DNA from 2 places in the Undibacterium sp. GW821-FHT11B02 genome. Region 2 is predicted to be linked to the other one. Evidence: predicted binding sites of a transcription regulator. Region 2 holds the regulator's gene; the other holds the start of a gene.
What was found. The regulator LexA, encoded in region 2, represses DNA repair genes until DNA is damaged. The targets are predictions, from matches to a motif close to ACTGTATNNNNATACAGT.
Positions count from the first base shown of each region.

Region 1: ruvA (Holliday junction branch migration protein RuvA) is a predicted target of LexA. The motif match lies at 1,969-1,986, and genes of this name have one in related genera.

Region 1 is NZ_JBXASD010000005.1:24,901-28,774, reverse strand. Features, by position in the region: gene AC1RVX_RS11320 (SEL1-like repeat protein) at 1-1,172, shown strand, start outside; gene ruvC (crossover junction endodeoxyribonuclease RuvC) at 1,301-1,843, shown strand; gene ruvA (Holliday junction branch migration protein RuvA) at 2,001-2,582, shown strand; gene ruvB (Holliday junction branch migration DNA helicase RuvB) at 2,586-3,659, shown strand; gene AC1RVX_RS11300 (2-keto-4-pentenoate hydratase) at 3,707-3,874, shown strand, end outside.
Region 2 is NZ_JBXASD010000009.1:282,257-286,130, reverse strand. Features, by position in the region: gene rplI (50S ribosomal protein L9) at 1-116, opposite strand, end outside; gene rpsR (30S ribosomal protein S18) at 143-427, opposite strand; gene priB (primosomal replication protein N) at 437-736, opposite strand; gene rpsF (30S ribosomal protein S6) at 768-1,136, opposite strand; gene lexA (transcriptional repressor LexA) at 1,401-2,057, shown strand; gene AC1RVX_RS20430 (DUF4279 domain-containing protein) at 2,408-2,836, opposite strand; gene AC1RVX_RS20425 (hypothetical protein) at 3,029-3,298, opposite strand; gene AC1RVX_RS20420 (HEAT repeat domain-containing protein) at 3,279-3,874, opposite strand, start outside.

The DNA.
Region 1 (3,874 bases), on a different contig from region 2:
AGACCAGCATGGGTTTTATGTATTTCGAAGGCCGTGGTGTACCCAGAGACCACCAGCAGGCGGCCCAATGGTATCAGAAAGCAGCAGACCAGGGAAATGCCAGAGCGCAATCTAGTCTGGGCTGGATGTACCAGACTGGCGATGGCGTGACCAAAGATGTGCAACAAGCAGCCTTTTGGTATCTGAAAGCCGCGCAGCAAGGAAATGCTGGCGCACAAAATAATCTGGCCGGGCTTTATCAATATGGACTGGGCGTAGCAAAGGATGAACAAGAAGCTGCAAAGTGGTATCGCAAAGCGGCCGATCAAGGGGGTGCCGATGCACAGTTGAGTCTGGGCGAAATGTATGCCACGGGCCAAGGGGTCCCCAAAGATGAGCAGCAAGCTGTGAACTGGTACCGCAAAGCAGCCGATCAGGGAAATACCAAGGCGCAATATGGTCTGGGCTGGATCTATCACGCTGGCTTTTTTGTGACCAAGGATGAACAACAGGCAGTACACTGGTTTCGGAAGGCTGCCTTGCAGGAGATGTCCATGGCGCAAGCGATGTTGGGTGGCATGTACCTGGTAGGCGTGGGTGTACCAGAAAATTTATCACAAGCTGTATTCTGGTTTCGCCAGGCTGCCAACCAAGGGGTAGCAGATGCAGAGTGCATCCTGGGAGTGATGTATATCCTTGGCAAAGGCGTGCCAGAAGACTGGCGGCAAGGGGTGATCTGGCTGCGCCGCGCTGCAGAACATAACTATTCCAATACGCAGCACGTGCTGGCGTTGCTGTATCTCTCTCGCAAAGAATCGCCCGATGACGAAGAGCAAGCCCTTTACTGGCTGCGCATGGCGGCAGAGCGCGGCGATGCAAATGCACAACTCGATCTGGGTATGATCTATGCCAGCGGCAAAATCTTGAATGCAGGCAGCAGCGTTGCAGCAATCACCCTAGCCGGTCCACTTAGCCAGGCCTTGGACAAGGCACAAAAAGACCTTGTGGTGACGATTGGTGAAGTGGCAGGTGTAGCCAGGGATGAACAGTCAGCCTATTTCTGGACCATGCTGTCTCTTGCCAATGGCAATAAAGCTGCACGTGGTCACCTCACCCCGCTGGAAGCAGTATTGTCAGCAGAGAGAAAAAGCAAAATCGAAGCCGAAGTCAAAGCCTGGAAACCAGTGAAATAATGGCTGGCATCCACAAAAGTAATTACCCACTCACCTAGCTATCAACATAACTCCAAGATCGATACGTTATACTCGTTAGCGATAATTCCTGTAACTGCACCACATCTATTACATACTCAGAAGCCCTCATGAAAATCCTAGGCATAGACCCCGGCTTGCGTACCACTGGTTTTGGTATCATTCATAAACAGGGCAGCAAGCTGACGTATATTGCCTCGGGTACCATCAAGACAGTAGATGGTACGTTGCCAGAACGATTGAAGACCATACTATCGGGAGTCTCCGAAATAGTACGCACTTACCAGCCAGATTGCGCAGCGATAGAGAAGGTCTTCGTCAACGTTAATCCGCAATCAACGCTGCTGTTGGGGCAGGCGCGGGGAGCTGCGATTTGCGCTCTGGTGTCAGCCGATCTGGCAGTAGCAGAATATACGGCGTTGCAAGTCAAGCAAGGTGTGGTCGGCCACGGGCGCGCAAAAAAAGAACAGGTACAAGATATGGTGCAGCGCCTGCTGGCCCTGTCCGGCACGCCCGGTTCCGATGCAGCAGACGCGCTGGGTGTTGCCATCTGCCATGCTCATAGTGGCGATGCGCTGGCGACTCTGGGCGCGCTGGCCCCCAGTCTGGCTAAAAAAGGCTTACGTGTTAAAGGTGGTCGCCTGGTGGGCTAAGCTGCTCTGGGTTGAATGTACTTCTATTTTCCCGTCGCGCTGGCAACGCAAAAAATACAGACAGGTAATACCCTTATAAATTACCTGTATTAGCCTCGTCAAACGCGCAAGAATCGTTTACTATCACTGTTTATTCATACAGTATGAAAGCAGTCTCATGATAGGTCGCATTGCTGGCACTCTGATAGAAAAGAATCCTCCGCAATTGCTGGTCGATTGCCAGGGCGTTGGCTATGAAGTCGATGTACCCATGAGTACCTTCTATAATCTTCCACACCTGGGTGAAAAAGTGGTCTTGCTGACCCATCTGGCAATACGCGAAGATGCACATATATTGTTTGGTTTTGGCACAGCAGAAGAACGCAGCACCTTCAAGCAATTGATCAAGATCAGCGGTGTTGGCGCCCGCACGGCCCTGTCAATCTTGTCCGGCATGTCAGTGGCAGACCTGGCACAGGCAATCACCCTGCAGGAAGCTGGGCGCCTGACCCGTGTCCCCGGCATAGGCAAAAAAACTGCTGAGCGACTGTTACTGGAACTGAAAGGCAAGCTGGGAGCTGACCTGGGTACTGCCACTGCTGCACTGGCGGCAGGTGACCATAGTGCAGATATCCTGAATGCCTTGCAGGCACTTGGTTATTCAGACAAAGAAGCTTTGCTGGCAATGAAGTCCGTTCCTGCTGGTAGCGGTGTGTCAGACGGTATCAAACTGGCATTGAAAGCACTGTCCAAAGGCTAAGCGATGACGATACAGACTGATAATCTCTCTTCGAATCACGGTAGCGAAACGCGCATTATTTCCGCGACGCCGGCATCACCCAATGAAGAAGCAATAGAACGTGCTTTGCGCCCCAAGCAGCTGGACGAATATGTGGGTCAGGAAAAAATACGTGGCCAGTTAGAAATCTTTATCACCGCCGCCAGACAGCGTAGTGAAGCACTTGATCACACGCTGTTGTTTGGCCCTCCGGGACTGGGCAAGACTACCCTGGCCCATATTATTGCGCGCGAAATGGGTGTCAACCTGCGCCAGACTTCTGGCCCGGTACTGGAACGTGCCGGTGATTTGGCTGCCCTGCTCACCAACCTGGAAGCCAATGATGTCTTGTTCATCGATGAAATTCACAGGTTGTCGCCGGTCGTAGAAGAAATCTTGTATCCGGCCCTGGAAGATTACCAGATCGATATCATGATTGGTGAAGGCCCGGCGGCTCGCTCAGTCAAACTGGATTTGCAGCCCTTCACTCTGGTCGGCGCAACGACCCGGGCCGGTATGCTGACCAACCCTCTGCGTGACCGTTTTGGCATTGTCGCCAGACTGGAATTTTATACGCCTGAAGAATTAACCAAGATCGTCACCCGCTCTGCATCATTGCTGAACGCGCCGATACAGGCTGATGGTGCCGGTGAAATTGCCAAACGAGCGCGAGGTACACCACGTATTGCCAATCGCCTGTTAAGGCGCGTGCGCGATTATGCCGAAGTCAAAGGCAACGGTGAAATCACTCGTGCCATGGCTGACGCAGCCTTAAAAATGCTGGATGTCGATGCAGTTGGTTTTGACCTGATGGACAGAAAACTACTGGAGGCCATACTCTTCAAATTCGGTGGCGGTCCGGTTGGTCTGGATAATGTTGCCGCTGCCATAGGTGAAGAGCGCGACACCATAGAGGATGTACTGGAACCCTATCTGATACAACAGGGTTTTTTGCAACGCACGCCCAGAGGCAGGATAGCAACCCCGTCCGCCTATGAACATTTTGGCGTGACCATGCCCCGATCGGGCAATAACGGTGAATTATGGGGTGGAGGTTAACACGCCCCATCTGATTTTTTGTGCTCAAACCAACCAAACTTGATGCCATGTCCTTACAAGCCGAACAACACGCCTATACCTTCCTTGAAGCCAGAGCACGTACCCAACCTTTAAGTCCGCTGACTTCACAATTTGACTTAAGCATTCATGATGCCTATGAAATCGCCAAGGCGTCGGATGCCATCCGTATGGCTGAAGGTGAAATACGTATAGGC
Region 2 (3,874 bases):
GCACGACGAGCCATACGTTGAGGAATCAAAAAGTTACGGGCATAGCCGTCTTTTACACGAACTACATCACCCAGATTGCCGAGATTAACGACTTTATCCAACAGAATAACTTGCATATTTTTCTCCTTTACCTTGTCGTCAATTACGCTGTGTGCAAATCAGTGTATGGCAGCAACGCGAGGTAACGTGCACGTTTGATTGCTGTATCAACTTGACGTTGGTACAACGCTTTAGTACCTGTCAGACGTGCAGGCATGATTTTGCCGTTTTCTTGCACGAAGTCTTTCAGTGTGTCGATGTCTTTGTAGTCAACTTTTTCTACATGTGCCGCAGTGAAACGGCAGAATTTTTTGCGCTTGAACAAAGGATTTTGTTGCTGACGCTTTTGCTTCAATTTGCTTTTGTCGAATTTTTTACCGAATGCCATTTTTGGCTCCTAATCTAGTAAAGGTGTCCCGAATTCAGTGACATGAAAAACGAGACTTTTGCTATTGCGATTTTTGCGTGCTAAAAAACCAGTAAATTCCACCGGCACATCCAGAGCAATTTCATTGAATTGGCGGGAAATCTCCCCTGCCGCTACCGCTGAAATTTCAAACTCAACCTGTCGAACTGTGTTCGCCTCACGAGTTTCCGAACTGTGCATCAATGTCGCAGAAGCTATCGGTATACCGGCCGGTGTGTACCGCAATGCGGTTTTCTCTACGATCCGGGCTACAAGCTTCAGCTGATTCACTATTTTTTACACGACCTCTGTCAATGAATAATTAAGCAGCAGGCGCTTCAACACGTTGCGCTTTTGCAGCATCTTCCTTCTGAACAGCTTTCATCATTGGAGAAGGTGTTGTTTCTGCTTTTTTCAGTTTGACTGTCAGGTGACGCAAGACAGCATCATTGAATTTGAATGCTGTTTCCAACTCGAGCAGAGTTTCAGCATCGCATTCAATGTTCAAGCAAACATAGTGCGCTTTCGCCAGTTTTTGAATCATGTAAGCCAATTGACGACGGCCCCAGTCTTCAACGCGATGGATTTGACCACCACGAGCTACAACACTTGCCTTGTAGCGTTCGATCATTGCAGGAACTTGCTCGCTCTGATCGGGATGTACGATAAATACGATTTCATAATGACGCATATATTCTCCTTGTGGACAATAAAAATAGCCCGCCTCGGCGTCAAGACGAGTGCGGGAAGAGGAAAGCCGACAATAATAACCCAGTTTTTCATTTTGATCAATTAGATCAGTGACTTAGCCAGGCAAAGCCACCATTTGCCTGTTTGAATGACGTAATTTTTCACATTTTTGCTGCTCTTTGCGGATTTTGACTTGCATATTCAGCTTTACTGTATAAAAATACAGACTGCTTGCCTATACAGCACATTCACATTAGAAATCACCATGCTAAAACTTACTGCCCGCCAGGAACAAATCCTTAACCTGATCAAGGACGCCATCCAAAACACCGGATTTCCCCCTACCCGTGCAGAAATCGCCGCAGAACTGGGATTCCGCTCCACCAATGCCGCAGAAGAACATTTGCAAGCACTGGCGCGCAAAGGTGTGATCGAGATCGCCGCTGGCACCTCGCGTGGCATACGCCTGCTGGAATCCGAACTATCCAGCCACATCCCCGGCATACAGATGGCCCTGCCACATCCGGCACTGATGCAACTAAGCCTGCCACTGGTTGGCCGTGTCGCTGCCGGCTCCCCCATACTGGCCAGCGAACATATAGAATCCACCTACCATGTGGACCCCGCCCTGTTCTCTGCCAAGCCTGACTTTTTGCTGAAAGTACGCGGCATGTCCATGCGCGATGCCGGCATACTTGATGGCGATTTACTGGCAGTAAAGAAAACCGACACTGCCCGCAATGGCCAAATCGTTGTCGCCCGCCTGGGCGACGATGTGACTGTAAAACGCTACAAGAAAACCGGCGACCTGATCGAACTGATGCCAGAAAACCCCGATTATCCCATCATCAGGGTTGGCGATACCGAAGAAGATTTTGCTCTGGAAGGCCTGGCAGTCGGCCTGATGAGAAACTGGGTTTGAGGACAGCCTGGGTGTGATCCTCCCCTCTCATCCGGATCACGCCTGGCTCGTCCTCAAACTTTTTTGGTAGTACCAACATCAAAGGTCAATAGGCAGTCAATCATCATATCGTTCGGGGGCGTCATGCCCCTCTCTTTTTCACACAGCATTCAACATGAGGACAATTTATTGTCGGTATGATTTAAGTGAGGCTGGGCACACTAAATGCCATGACGGCAAAGTGAAAAAAAGTCTGCTCAATCTCGCAAAAATCGGACGATGCCAATTCGGGAGAAAATACGATGGGAGCGAGGTGTGCCACGCGCCCGCAAATTATTACACTATCGCGTCAACGGTATTTACATGATGCATTACTTTAAAAATGCGCCATATGCATCCAATTGAATAGAAATCTCTAAATCAGAAATCCTGCGAAGGATTTGCCAATCAAAGATTAATCCAGCAGTCCCTTCAAAAAACCATCCAATAAAAAAGTTCATTTGACCACCGGAAGACGTCATTTTAACAATGTCGCTCTTTTTCGACTCCAGTAGGTCAAGCGTTCGATTGATGGCAGCCTCCAAAGTATCATCCTGATCAAAATCTAATGTGCATGTACAAAAAGACTGTTTGTGTACTCCACCCAACAATCTGCCGTCTTTAGTTTTTCTTACTTCCCCGGCAGTATTCCACTTCCATGGAATCAGTCCAATAAGATCAGAAAATACCAATAAATCTAGCTCAGGATGCGTCATCCTTAAAGATAGAGAAAATTCTTTATTCTTGTGTGGTGCCGTCATCAACAATCATCCCTCTTATTTCCATTCCCTTTTCGATCATTCTTCTCCACTTTTTTTCAGGCCATTTTATTTGTCTTGGTGCTGCGGTTAGCAACGGCGTCATAGCTGAAGCTCTGGCTGGTCTGGGGCGTCAGGTAGCCTCGCCTTTTTGGTCAGATTTTCTGAAATTAGATCAAATCGAAGATACTACAATTAAATTCGATTTTCTATCGCTTCAAGCTTCAAAATAGCTTGCTTAAGAGGAATCGGTGAATCTTCCCCAAAATCATTAAGTAACTCACTTAATACAGGCAGCAGTCTTTTATCCCCCAAATTACCCGCCGCTTCAAAAACAGCGATACTTATTTCATATTGGCTAAGCTTATCGATTATTGCAGGCAATACACGTAAATCGTGCCACCCTGCGAGAGCACAAATCGCCTCTTCCGATATCTCATCGTCCTTAGGATACAGCCAATTCAAAAAAACGATCTCGCACAGCACAGGAATCGACATCAAGGAGTTTTAAGCCTAAAACGGCCCAAGAAACCACCTCAAGATCAGCATCATTTGTCAACATTAGCAATGGACCAAGACATTTTTTATCACGAATATTCCCTAGAGCAAAAGCAACGGAAATTCGCATTCCTGTATCTTTTTCATTTGCTGCGCTTATCAAACAATCGATACTTCGATAGTCACCAAGATAACCAAGTGCTGTAATTGCTTCAGCCTTGACGTTCGATTCAGCATCACTCTTTACTACCTCAATCAATAACGGGACAGTCTCATCAGCAAAAGGACGATCAGGCGTACCTAACTGGCCCAAGCAAAATGCTGCCACCTTTCGACGTGAACTATTTACGTCCTTCAGAAGATCAATAAGAAACTTGAAGACCTCATTAGTTGCTCCACTCAACTGAAGCTGCTTCGCAGCAGCAAATTGCCTCATTATGTCCTGCCCATTTAACTCAGTACATAATTGTTCATTATCAAAAATCTTCATTTCCGCCCATAAATCAGACTCAATATCGCCCAACTGCGATTCGTTAGGTAACA